Accumulibacter sp.: one gene and its partner. The protein of the gene in region 1 interacts with the protein of each later gene in a pairwise test. Links are inferred from orthologs where the notes say so. Each region holds a gene or a part of one and is shown on either strand. Other genes may lie near its edges. The genes, in order: rlmN and ftsZ.

The links.
Region 2: the proteins of rlmN (region 1) and ftsZ interact in binary tests that used the Escherichia coli proteins (3 or more experiments, as listed by UniProt). The link is inferred for Accumulibacter sp. from one-to-one orthologs.

Annotation. Positions count from the first base shown.
Region 1 is NZ_JAZKUG010000001.1:3,719,898-3,726,469, forward strand. The notes cover bases 2,485-5,359. They hold rlmN (23S rRNA (adenine(2503)-C(2))-methyltransferase RlmN), read left to right. Parts: upstream 2,485-3,298; coding sequence 3,299-4,420; downstream 4,421-5,359. Other genes in these bases: V5B60_RS16275 (TRAP transporter large permease), read left to right, coding at 2,485-2,607; ndk (nucleoside-diphosphate kinase), read left to right, coding at 2,842-3,270; pilW (type IV pilus biogenesis/stability protein PilW), read left to right, coding at 4,411-5,211; V5B60_RS16295 (helix-turn-helix domain-containing protein), read left to right, coding at 5,208-5,359. In the rest of the region: V5B60_RS16265 (TRAP transporter substrate-binding protein), read left to right, coding at 1-545; V5B60_RS16270 (TRAP transporter small permease), read left to right, coding at 629-1,327; more of V5B60_RS16275, read left to right, coding at 1,324-2,484; more of V5B60_RS16295, read left to right, coding at 5,360-6,113; ispG (flavodoxin-dependent (E)-4-hydroxy-3-methylbut-2-enyl-diphosphate synthase), read left to right, coding at 6,128-6,572.
Region 2 is NZ_JAZKUG010000001.1:1,013,876-1,020,386, reverse strand. What follows is about bases 1,160-3,973. They hold ftsZ (cell division protein FtsZ), read left to right. Parts: upstream 1,160-1,890; coding sequence 1,891-3,057; downstream 3,058-3,973. Other genes in these bases: lpxC (UDP-3-O-acyl-N-acetylglucosamine deacetylase), read left to right, coding at 3,152-3,973; ftsA (cell division protein FtsA), read left to right, coding at 1,160-1,825. In the rest of the region: V5B60_RS04480 (cell division protein FtsQ/DivIB), read left to right, coding at 1-599; more of ftsA, read left to right, coding at 596-1,159; more of lpxC, read left to right, coding at 3,974-4,081; V5B60_RS04460 (hypothetical protein), read left to right, coding at 4,086-4,274; V5B60_RS04455 (DciA family protein), read right to left, coding at 4,261-4,695; V5B60_RS04450 (dihydrofolate reductase), read right to left, coding at 4,784-5,314; V5B60_RS04445 (thymidylate synthase), read right to left, coding at 5,324-6,145; V5B60_RS04440 (hypothetical protein), read left to right, coding at 6,314-6,511. UniProt on the Escherichia coli protein: Essential cell division protein that forms a contractile ring structure (Z ring) at the future cell division site. The regulation of the ring assembly controls the timing and the location of cell division.

The DNA of each region.
Region 1 (6,572 bases):
CGCCGATCAAGACCCCGGCCGACCTGAAGGGCAAGAAATTGCGCATCCAGTCGTCGAAGGTGCTCGAGGAGGAAATCCGTGCACTGAGTGCGCTGCCGCAGGTGATGGCTTTCTCGGAGGTCTATCAGGCGCTGCAGACCGGCGTCGTCGATGGCACCGAGAACCCGATCTCCAACCTCTATACGCAGAAGATGTACGAGGTGCAGAAGCATCTCGCGCTGACCGACCACGGTTACCTCGGTTACGCGGTGATCGCCAACAAGAAGTTCTGGGAAGGTCTGCCGGCCGACGTCCGTGGCCAGCTCGAGCAGGCGATGAAGGAATCGACCATCTACGCCAACAAGATCGCCAAGGAGCAGAACGACAAGGATCTGGAAGGCGTGAAGAAGAGCGGCAAGACGCAGGTCTACACCCTGACGGCCGACGAGAAGACCGCCTTCAAGAAGGCGCTGGCACCGGTGCATGTGAAGATGGAGTCGCGCATCGGCAAGGATCTGCTGCAATCGGTGTACAAGGAGACAGGCTTCGATCCGAGCAAGTTCTGATCGCGGCCAGGAGGACGGAAACGGCCCGTTGGGATGCCTGACCCAGCGGGCCTTTTTGCAGGCAGTCGGAGGAGGCATTCTCTATGAAGCTACTGGACCACCTCGAGGAGTGGCTGATCACCTTCCTCATGGGGGCGGCAACGACGATCATCTTCCTGTCGGTGATGCACCGCTATCTCTCGGGCATGTCGATTCCCGGGCTGCAGGACTGGCTCTTGTCGCTCAATTTCGGCTGGGCACAGGAACTGTGCATCATCATGTTCGTCTGGATGGCGAAGTTCGGCGCCGCGTACGGCGTACGGACCGGCATCCACGTCGGCGTCGACGTGCTGATCAACCGCATGAGCGAGCAGACGCGCGGCAAGTTCGTCATTTTCGGCCTGCTCGCCGGAGCGCTGTTCACCGGCATCGTCGGCACCCTGGGGGCGCACTTCGTCTGGGAGAACGGTTTCCACTACGCCTTCTATTCCTGGTTTGGCTGGGACGTCGGCGACGTACCGGAAGGCCCGACGACGCCGGACCTCGAATGGCCGACCTGGATCGTCTACAGCGCCATTCCGCTCGGTTCGTCACTGATGTGCTTCCGCTTCCTGCAGGTCACCTGGGGCTTCATCCGCACCGGCGAACTGCCACACCACGATCATGGCCACGTCGATGGCATCGAGGAGAATCCGGACGTTGCCGAGACCTACCGTCTCGAGGACAACCTGCACCCACATGATCGCAACTACTCGCAACACCATCCGGAAGATCGGTCTGGTCAGGGAGGAGAGAAGAAATGAACGCGACGATCATCTTCGTCATCCTGCTGGTCCTCATGCTGACCGGCATGCCGATCTCGATTTCGCTCGGCCTGACGGTACTCAGCTTCCTCTTCATGTTCACCCAGGTGCCGCTCGAATCGGTGGCGCTGAAGCTGTTCACCGGCATCGAGAAGTTCGAGATCATGGCGATTCCGTTCTTCATCCTGGCCGGCAACTTTCTCACCCATGGCGGGGTTGCGCGGCGGATGATCAAGTTCGCGACCGACGTCGTCGGCCACTGGTACGGTGGCCTCGGCCTCGCCGGGGTGATGGCCTGTGCGTTGTTCGCAGCGGTTTCGGGCTCGTCGCCGGCAACCGTCGTCGCCATCGGCTCGATCCTGATGCCGGCGATGGTCAAGGCCGGCTTCCCGAACCGCTTCGGCGCCGGGGTCATCACCACCTCGGGCGCACTCGGCATCCTGATTCCCCCGTCGATCGTCATGGTCATGTACTCGGTGGCGACCAACACCTCGGTCGGCGCGCTGTTCATGGCCGGCGTCATCCCGGGCATCCTGCTGGCGATGACGCTGGGTGGTGTCACCTGGTACCGGGCGAAGAAGTTCGACTATCCGCGCATGCCGAAAGCCTCCTTCACGCAGCGCGTCAAGTCGTTCCGCGAGTCGGCCTGGGGCCTGTTCCTGATCGTCGTCGTCATGGGCGGCATCTACAGCGGCATGTTCACGCCGACCGAGGCAGCAGCGATGAGTGCGGTCTATGCCTTCTTCGTCGCCGTCTTCGTCTATAAGGACCTGACGATGAAGGACGTGCCGAGGGTGCTGCTCAACTCGGCGAACATGTCGGCGATGCTGCTCTACATCATCACCAACGCCGTCCTCTTCTCGTTCATCATGACCAACGAGAACATCCCGCAGGCGCTGGCGGACTGGATGCTCGGCCACGGGCTGGGAATGATCGCCTTCCTGCTGGCGGTGAACATCATCCTCCTGCTCGCCGGCAACTTCATGGAACCGTCGTCGATCGTCCTCATCTTCGCGCCGATCCTCTTCCCGGTGGCGATCAAGCTGGGCATCGATCCGGTGCACTTCGGCATACTGATGGTGGTCAACATGGAGGTCGGCATGTGCCATCCGCCGGTCGGACTCAACCTCTACGTCGCCTCCGGCATCACCAAGATGGGCATCACCGAACTGACCGTCGCCGTCTGGCCGTGGCTGCTGTCGATGCTGGTCTTCCTGGTCGTCGTCACCTATGTGCCGATCATGTCGCTCTGGCTGCCGAGGACACTCGGCATGATGTAGCCGTTGGCGGACACCGCGGCCTGTTCTGTCGGGGCGCGCGCGGGGCAACCCGTGTGCGCCCTTTTTGCGTTGCTGGCGAATGGCGATCGTGGCGGTCGGCGATCGATTCGCGGTCCAATTTGCGTCGCTGCCGGCACGCGTGCCCGAGTCTTGGTATAATCTTCAGGTTAGTCGTCTAGCAATATGATTTCGCGTCGTTTTTCTTCTTCATCCACCGCATCCGGAGAGTGCTCCATGGCCAGCGAACGTACCCTTTCCATCATCAAGCCCGACGCCGTCGCGAAGAACGTCATCGGCAAGATCTATTCCCGTTTCGAAACCAATGGGTTGAAGGTGATTGCCGCCAAAATGGCCTGGCTGTCACCGCAGGAAGCCGGCGCCTTCTACGCCGTGCATCGCGAGCGTCCTTTCTTCAAGGATCTGGTCGATTTCATGATCTCGGGTCCGGTCATGATCCAGGTGCTCGAGGGCGAGAACGCGATCGCCAAGAACCGCGAGCTGATGGGCGCCACCGATCCGAAAAAGGCCGAGCCGGGGACGATTCGCGCCGACTTCGCCGAGTCGATCGACGCCAACGCCGTGCACGGCTCCGACGGACCGGAGACGGCGAAGGTCGAGGTCGCCTTCTTCTTCCCGGAAATGAGCGTCTACGCCGGTCGCTAGTCTTCGCGGACCTGCCTCGTCGGTCACCATGACGGTCAACCTGCTCGATTTCGATGCCGCCGCGCTGACGGCCTTCTTCGCCGACCGGGGCGAGAAGCCGTTTCGCGCGCGGCAGGTGCTGCGCTGGCTGCATCGCTTCGGGCAGGCGGACTTTGCGGCGATGACCGACATTGCCCGCGGCCTGCGCGAGAAACTCGACGCGCAGGCGGTCGTGCAGCCGCCGCCGGTGATCGCCGATCGGGTGGCCGACGACGGCACGCGCAAGTTCCTTTTCGACGTCGGCAGCGGCAACGCCGTCGAGGCTGTCTTCATCCCCGAGGAGGAGCGCGGCACGCTGTGCATCTCGACACAGGCTGGCTGCGCGCTCGACTGCTCGTTCTGCGCCACGGGCAAGCAGGGTTTCAACCGCAACCTGACGGTGGCGGAGATCATCGGCCAGCTTTGGCAGGCGCAGCATGCGCTGGGTGGCTGGGCGGAGCGCCCGGCGAACGGCGAGCGGATGATCAGCAATGTCGTCCTGATGGGCATGGGCGAGCCGCTGGCCAATCTCGACAACACCGTGCGCGCGCTGCGCCTGATGCTCGACGACAATGCCTATGGCCTGTCGCGGCGGCGGGTCACCGTGTCGACTTCCGGCCTGGTGCCGGCCATGGACCGGCTGCGCGACGAGTGCCCGGTGGCGCTGGCGGTGTCGCTGCACGCTCCGGACGACGGTTTGCGTGACGAACTCGTGCCGATCAACCGCAAGTATCCGCTGCGCGCACTGCTCGCCGCCTGCCAGCGCTATCTCGAACGGGCGCCGCGCGATTTCATCACCTTCGAGTACGTCATGATCGACGGTGTCAATGACTCCGATGCGCAGGCGCGCGAACTGCTGGCGCTGACGCGCGAGGTGCCGTGCAAGTTCAACCTGATTCCCTTCAACCCCTTCCCGGACTCGCCGTACCGGCGCTCGCCGGCCATGCGGGTGCGTCGCTTCGCCGAGATCCTGCTCGCCGGCGGCGTCGTCACGACGACGCGCAGGACGCGTGGGGACGACATCGCCGCTGCCTGCGGCCAACTGGCGGGGCAGGTGCGCGACCGGACGCGGCGAGGGAGCCGCAGTTTCGTTCTCGAACGGGTGTCGCAGGAGGAGAGCGCATGCGGCTGATCCTCTGTTGCCTCTTCTTTTGCCTGGGCCTTGCCGCCTGCTCTTCCGGCTCGGTGTCGCCGGCAGCGAAGAAGCCCGCCGAGGACGAGGTCGATTCGCGCCAGCCGACCAAGCCACGCGACCCGCGCACGCGCGCCAAGCTGCACACCGAACTCGGCGCGATGTATCTGCAGAGCGGCAACCTGACGGTCGCGCTCGAGGAGATGAGCATCGCCATCCTGATCGATCCGGACTATGCGACGGCCTACGCCATGCGCGGACTGGCGGCGTACCGCATCCGCGAGCTGCAACTGGCCGACCAGGATTTCCGTCGCGCGCTCAGCCTCGACGGCAAGGATCCGGAGATCAACAACAATTACGGCTGGTTTCTCTGTCAGGTGGGACGTGAGAAGGAGGGTCTCGGCCATATCCAGACGGCAATGAGGAACCCGCTCTACAAGACGCCGGAAAAGGCCTACCTCAACGCCGGCAGCTGCTATGCCCGGATTGGCGACCTCGCGAGTGCCGAAGCTCATGTCGAGCAGAGCCTGCGCATCCTGCCGGGGAACCCGCCGGCGCTGCTCGAACTGGCCAGCATCAACTTCCGCAAGGGTGACGTCGAGCGGGCGCGCCACGAACTCGTCGAACTGCTGCGCCAAAACGACCCCAACGCCGAGGCGTTGTGGCTCGGCGTGCGAATCGAGCGGGCTCTCGGCAACCGTCCGGCGGAAGCCCGTTACGCCAGCCAGCTGCGACGAAAGTTCCCGCTGTCGCCCGAGGCGGAGGAGTTGCTGAAGGGAAGAGCGGAATGAACGGGCAGGGCGTTTTTCCGCTCCCGCCCGACGAGCGGCCGGCTGCCGCCGGGACGGCAGGCGAACCGCCAGCTTTGGCTGTCGGTGGTGTCGGGCAACAACTGCGCGCAGCGCGCGAGGGACGCGGGCTCAGTCTGGCCGAGGTGGCGCAGTCGCTCAAGCTCGGGCCGGGCCAGGTGGCCGCCCTCGAGAATGAGGAATGGCAGCTCCTGCCGGGCAACACGATGATTCGCGGCTTCGTCCGCAACTATGCGCGCCTGTTCGACCTCGACGTCGAGCAACTGATGCGCGGTCTCGATGCCGCCCGGCTGCAGCAGAAGCCGCAGCTCGCCGCTTCTGCCGGAACCAGCGCCAACCTGCCATCGCCGCCGGGCCGCCGGGCCGAGCGACGCGATTACCTGGCGGTTCTGGGCGGGCTGCTGTTGCTGGTGCTGGCGGTGTTGGTCTACTTCTTTGCGCCGCTGAGGGAGTGGCAGGCGCGGCTGAGCGAGATGATCGAGAGCCGCTCGATGGCGCCACATGCCGAACGCGCGCAGCCCGCGCCAGTGCTGCCGACAGCCCACGATTCGACGCCACATGCGGCTTCTGCCGAATCGGTGACCAGCGTCAGCCCGCCGAATGCCACGGTGCTGGCGGCGGCGTCCGCGGACGCGGCGTCCGCGGGCGCGGGCGATCTCAGGCTGTCGTTTGCCCAGTCGGCATGGGTCGAGGTGCGTGACGCCATGGGTCAGACGATCGTTTCCGGGATGATGCCGGCCGCCAGCCAGCGCGAGGTGGGTGGTCAGGCCCCTTTTTCGCTGGTGATCGGCAACGCGACGCAGGTGACGCTGCAGTATCGCGGCCGCGTGATCGATCTGGCGCCGCACAGCAAGGGTGACGTCGCCCGGCTGACGGTCGAGTGAGGCGGGTGCCAGTGGTGAGCGGTACGCTCGAGGGCACGCTGCGCCGGCCGACGCGGCCGGTCCGTGTGGGGCAGGTGACGATCGGCGGCGCGGCGCCGGTGGTCGTCCAGTCGATGACCAACACGGACACCGCCGACGTCGTCCGCACGGCGATCCAGTGCGCCGAGCTGGCACGTGCCGGATCCGAAATGGTGCGGGTGACGGTCAACACGCCGCAGGCAGCTGCCGCCGTGGCCCCGATCCGCGAGCAACTGGGCCGCATGGGGGTCGATGTGCCGCTGATCGGCGACTTTCATTACAACGGGCATCGCCTGCTCGCCGACCATCCGGAGTGTGCCGCGGGACTTGCCAAGTACCGCATCAATCCGGGCAACGTCGGTCACGGCCGCAAGCGCGACGAGCAGTTCGCGCAGATGATCGAAGTCGCCTGTCGATACGAGAAGCCGGTGCGCATCGGCG
Region 2 (6,511 bases), 2.7 Mb from region 1 along the record:
TGCAGCGACACGAGCTGGAGGAAGCTTTGGCCGGCTTGTTGGGTGGCAACTTTTTCACCGTCGATCTCGAGGCGCTGCGGCGGGCAATCGAGGATCTGCCGTGGGTGCGCCGCGCCGAATTGTGGCGCCGCTGGCCATCGCGCATCGAAGTGCGCATCGAGGAGCAGAAGGCTGCAGCGCATTGGGGAGACGGGAATGGCGAGCTGGTCAACATTTTCGGCGAGGTTTTTGCTGCCTCACTTCCCGACGAGCAGCGGCTGCCCAGGCTCAGTGGACCGAGCGGCTCCTCACGCGAAGTCCTGCGTCGCCATGGGGAGTTCGTCGAGCTGCTCAAACCGGCGAGCCTGCGGCCAGCGCAACTGAGCCTGTCGCCGCGCCTGGCCTGGGCGGTGAAGCTGGAGGACGGCATGCTGGTTGAACTGGGACGCGAGCAGGCGAAGGCACCGATCCGCACGCGCCTGCAACGATTCGTCGAGTACTACCCGACCATGCCGGACGCCCGCCACGGGCGGCCGGTCGCGGTAGACATGCGGTATCCGAATGGTTTCGCACTCCGCTTCGCGGCCAGTGCGGTTCAAGAGGTCAAAGGAAAGAGATGAGCAGGGATAGCAAGGATCTGATCGTTGGACTCGACATCGGTACGTCGAAGATTGTTGCGCTGGTGGCCGAGCTCACTCCCGAGGGGCGGCTCAACGTCATCGGCATGGGCTCACAGGAGTCGAGGGGGCTCAAGAAGGGGGTCGTCGTCAATATCGAGGAGACGGTTGCGACGATCTCGCGCGTCCTCCAGGAAGTCGAGCTGATGGCCGACTGCAAGGTGCGCGATGTCTACACCGGGATTGCCGGCAGCCACATCCGCAGCTTCAACTCGAACGGGATGGTGGCCATCAAGGACAAGGAAGTCACACCGATGGACGTCGAACGGGTCATCGAGACGGCGCGCGCGATGCCGATCCCGGCCGACCAGGAGATACTCCACATCCTGACGCAGGAGTTCATCATCGACGACCAGGACGGCATACGCGAGCCGATCGGCATGAGCGGCTTCCGCCTCGAAGTCAAGGTGCACATCGTCACCGGAGCCGTTTCCGCCGCCCAGAACATCGTCAAGTGCGTGCGCCGCTGTGGCCTCGAAGTCAATGACCTGGTCCTGCAACCCCTGGCGTCGAGTTGCGCGGTCCTTTCCGATGACGAGAAGGATCTCGGCATCTGCCTGATCGACATCGGTGGCGGCACGACCGATCTCGCGGTGTGGACGCAGGGGGCGATCCGCCACACCTCGGTGATCCCGATTGCCGGTGACCAGGTGACCAACGACATCGCCATGGCGCTGCGCACGCCGACACGAGAGGCGGAGGACATCAAGCGCAAGTACGGTTGTGCGCTGGCGCATCTCGCGGATCCCGAGGACGTCCTTGATGTCGCCGGGGTCGACGACCGTCCCTCGCGCAAGCTGTCGCGTCGGGCGCTGGCCGATGTCATCCAGCCGCGCGTCGAGGAACTCTACGAACTGATCCAGGCGGAACTGCGGCGCTCGGGTTTCGAGGATGTCCTGTCATCGGGAATCGTCCTCACCGGAGGCGCCTCGGTGATGCCCGGGATGATCGAACTCGGCGAAGAGATCTTCCACATGCCGGTGCGCCTGGGCGTGCCGAAGTATCAGGGGGCGCTTGCCGATGTGGTTCAGAGCCCGCGGTTCGCGACTGCCTGTGGCTTGCTGCTCGAGGCCCACACGCAGCGCAAGCGCGGTCTCAAGGTGCGCGAGACGCGCGATGTGAAGCAGGTTTTCGGTCGCATGAAGTCGTGGTTCGAAAAGAACTTCTAAGCCTGTCAGCGATGACGAGAGGCGTTTCTTGGGTTTGGTGAAATTTTTTTGCAGAGGAGGCGACAATGTTTGAAATCATCGAGAAGGAACAGAGCGAGCGCGATACCGTGATCAAGGTGATCGGCATCGGTGGCGCCGGCGGCAACGCCGTCGATCACATGATCCGCGAGGGCGTGAACGGCGTGGACTTCATTACCGCCAATACCGATTCGCAGGCGCTTGGCCGCAGCATTGCCCTGCAGAAGCTGCAGCTTGGCAAGACCGGCCTGGGCGCCGGCGCCAAGCCGGAAGCCGGCAAGAGCGCGGCGATTGAGGAGCGCGAGGCGATCGCCGCTTCGCTGCAGGGTGCGCACATGGTGTTCATCACCGCCGGCATGGGCGGAGGCACGGGTACCGGTGCCGCGCCGATCGTCGCCGAGGTGGCGCGCGAACTTGGCGTGCTGACCGTTGCCGTCGTCACCAAGCCTTTCGCTTTCGAGGGCAAGCGGCTGAAAGTCGCCGAGGTAGGGATTTCCGAGCTGCAGAAGCACGTCGATTCGCTCATCGTCATCCTCAACGACCGTCTGATGGACGTCCTTGGTGAGGACGTCTCGATGGATGAAGCCTTCCGCGCGGCCGACAACGTGCTGCGCAACGCCGTCGGCGGCATTGCCGAGATCATCAACTTCCCCGGGTTGGTCAACGTCGACTTCGAGGATGTGCGGACGGTGATGGGCGAGATGGGCATGGCGATGATGGGCTCGGCGAACGCAGCCGGTGTCGACCGCGCGCGGATCGCTGCCGAGCGCGCGGTTTCGTCGCCCCTGCTTGAAGGGGTGAACCTCTCCGGTGCCAAGGGCGTGCTGGTCAACATCACGGCCTCCCGCTCGCTGAAGATGAAGGAAGTCAACGAAGTGATGAACACCGTCCGCGCGTTCGCCGCAGACGATGCGCACATCATCTTCGGCGCCGTCTACGATGAGCAGATGGCTGAGGAGATCCGTGTCACCGTGGTGGCTACGGGCCTCGGCCAGGCGCAGGCCAAGCAGCGCCCCTTCGAGGTGATCCGCAACGTCGACCGTCAGGCGACCGGAACCGACGGACCGTTTGGCGGCGGCGCCATCGATTACTCCTCTCTGGACCAGGTCCCGGCGATCGTCCGCAAGGGACGCAGCGCGACAGTCGAAGCGCTGGCCAACAGCGGCGTCGACCGTTACGACATCCCCGCCTTCCTGCGCAAGCAGGCCGACTGAACGCGATCTCCATGCCTCCTCTGCGGGAATCGGCGTCTGTCCGGGCCGCCCGGCCTGTGCTAGAATCAGCCGATTCCCTCCTTTTTTCAGACACATGTTGAAGCAGCGAACGCTCAAGGCTGTCGTCAGCGCGGCTGGCGTCGGCCTCCATTCCGGCGTCAAGGTGAACATGAGCCTGCGTCCGGCGGCGCCGGGAACCGGCATCGTCTTTCGCCGGATCGATCTCGATCCGCCTGTCGACCTGCCGGCATCGGCATTGCTCGTCACGGACACCCGCATGTGCTCGTGCGTCGAGCGCGATGGCGCCAAGGTCGGGACGATCGAACACCTCATGTCCGCCTTCGCCGGACTCGGGGTCGACAACGCCTTCGTCGACGTCGATGCCGCCGAACTGCCGATCCTCGACGGTTCTGCTTCGCCCTTCGTCTTCCTCATCCAGTCGGTTGGCATCGAGGAACAGCCGGCGGCCAAGCGATTCATTCGCATCAAGACGCCCGTCGAGGTGCGCGAGGACGATCCGGCCGGCGCGAAGTGGGCCCGGCTCGATCCTCACGACGGCTTTCGGCTGTCTTTCTCGATCGGCTTCAACCACCCGGCGATCGATCGCACGGGGCAGCACGTGACGATTGATTTTGCCGACCATTCCTATGTGCGCGAAGTGGCGCGGGCGCGGACCTTCGGTTTCATGCAGGAGGTCGAGTGGCTGCACGAGAACGGTCTGGCGCAGGGCGGTGGGCTCGACAACGCCGTCGTCCTCGACGAGTATCGCGTGCTCAACGCCGACGGCTTGCGTTACGACGACGAGTTCGTCAAGCACAAGGTGCTCGACGCGATCGGTGACCTGTACCTGCTTGGCCACCCGTTGCTGGCCGCCTTCAGCGCGCACAAGTCGGGACACGCCCTGAACAACCTGCTGGCGCGCAGGCTGTTGGCCAGCCCCGAGGCGTGGGAGTTCGTCAGCTTCGAGAACGGTGACCTGGCGCCGCAGGCCGTGGCCCGCTGGCTGGAATCGCCGGCTTTCTGAGCGGATGTGGCTGCTCCGCCTGCTCGCCGTCCTGACGGTGCTGGCAGTGGCCGCGGGGGCCGTGCTCTTCGTCTTCACCCGCGACAGGCGCTATCTGACTTTCTCCTGGCGGCTCTTTCGCTACTCGTTGCTCGTCGCGCTGCTGGTCTTTGCGCTGATGATCATCGAGCGGGTCGCCGTCATTCCTGTCTAGCCGACCGCGCCAGCAGGCGCTCGACGGCCTGGCGCAGCGGCGACGCGGGGAGTGACTCGCGCAGGGCAGTCAGGCGCTCGCGACTGCCGGCGGTGAGCGGCCTGGATTGCGGCGTTGCCGTCGGGATGCGCGTCAGCGGCGCATGGACCCGGATCTGCAGGCCGCGACAGTCGATGCCCCGTCGCGTGACTTCGTCTGCCAGCGTTGGCGCGAGCTGTCGCAGTTTCGCCGCGACAGCCCCGTTGTGCGCGTGTATGACCAGGATGCCCGACTTGAAATTCGCCAGGTTGCTCGCCTGCACGAGGTGCGCCGGCGCGACACGCCGGAAGACGTCGTCCAGCCGGCGCAACAGTTGCGCGTGCGCCAGGACCTTTGCCGCGCCATCTGGTGCGCCGAGAAAGCGGTGCAGGGTTTCGGCCATCTGCCGCGGCCCTCACGAAGGACGATGGCCGCATGCTATCCGCTTGCCGAGCCCTTGGCAATCAGCTCTGCCAACCACCAATCCCCGGTCAAGAGGCCGCTGGTACCGAGAGCTGCCGCTGCGCCCGTTCGTAGATGACGAAGTCGAAATCGGGCACGGTGCCACCCTTGCTGCCCGGCGAAGAACCGACGCGGCGTGAAACCTCCCGCCATTGCCCTGCCGGCAGTTCGGGAAAGAATGCGTCGCCGCTGGCTTCGGCGGCGACCTCGGTCAGGTACAGACGGTCCGCCAGCGGCAGCGTCTGACGATACATCTCGGCACCGCCGATGACGAACACCTCGCCGGCGGCACCGGCGATCTGCAGCGCTTCCTCGATCGAGCTTGCGCGGCTGGCGCCGGGCGGCCGGTAGCCCGGATTCCGGCTGACGACGATGTTGTGCCTGCCGGGCAGTGGACGAAAGGCATCCGGCAGCGATTCCCAGGTCTTCCGGCCCATGATCACCGGTTTGCCGCCGGTCGTCGCGCGGAAATGGCGCAGGTCTTCGGGCAGGCGCCAGAGCAACTGCTGGTCCCTGCCGATCGCCCGGTTTCGTGCCACGACGGCGATCAACGAGATCATCGCCGGCACCTAGACGGCAACCGCCCCCGCAATGTGCGGATGCGGATCGTAGCCCGCGAGCTCGAAATCCTCGAAGCGGAAGGCGAACAGGTCTCCGACTGCCGGGTTCAGCCGAATCCGCGGCAGGCCGCGTGGTTCACGGGTCAGCTGCAGCCGCGCCTGATCGAAATGGTTGCTGTAAAGGTGGGCATCGCCAAAGGTGTGCACGAATTCGCCCGCACGGTAGCCGCAGACCTGTGCCAGCATCAGTGTCAGGAGGGCGTAGGAGGCGATGTTGAAGGGAACGCCAAGAAAGATGTCGGCGCTGCGCTGGTACAACTGGCAGGACAATCGGGATCGTTGGTCCCGGTCGTCGGCCGGCGCGGGTGCGACGTACAGCTGAAACAGGGCGTGGCAGGGCGGCAGCGCCATGCGCTCGACGTCGCCCGGGTTCCACGCCGTAACCAGATGGCGGCGTGAGTCGGGATGGTGCCTGAGTCCATCGACCAGTTGCGCCATCTGGTCGATCTGTCTGCCGTCTGCCGTCTGCCAATGACGCCATTGATGGCCGTACACCGGCCCGAGATCACCGTTCGCGTCGGCCCATTCGTCCCAGATACGGACCCCGTTGTCCCGCAGGTAGCGGATGTTCGTCTCCCCGCGCAGAAACCACAACAGCTCATGCACGATCGAGCGCAGATGAAGCCGTTTTGTCGTCAGCAAGGGGAAGCCGTCGTCGAGCGCGAAGCGCATCTGCCAGCCGAACACCGACCGCGTACCGGTGCCCGTACGGTCCCCCTTCGCGCAGCCCTTGTCCAGCACGTGCTGCATCAGGTCCAGATACTGCCTCATCCCTTGCCCCAGCCGATGTCCCGTGCCCAATTGTAAGCCATGCTGGGGTGACGGCCTGCCCCAAGCCCCAGTAATGTTGCCGACCGACATGGCTGCGACCTCGCTCCTGCTCGCATGCATTACAATTGCTCTTCCAACTTGGCGACCCGTGACGAGGCCGGCTCACCGATGATTCTCAACCTGTTCCCGCAGCGTCCCGACCATCCGCTGGCTGATGGCAAGGAGTTGAAGCGGATCGTCGCCGAGCTGTTGGTCGCCCGGCCCGCCAACGCCGTCGAGGAGGTGACGACCTGGTTCGAGTCGCTCAAGCATGCCCGCAACTTCCGCGTCGATCGCTACTTCGATGTCCTGCGCCAGCTCGATGAG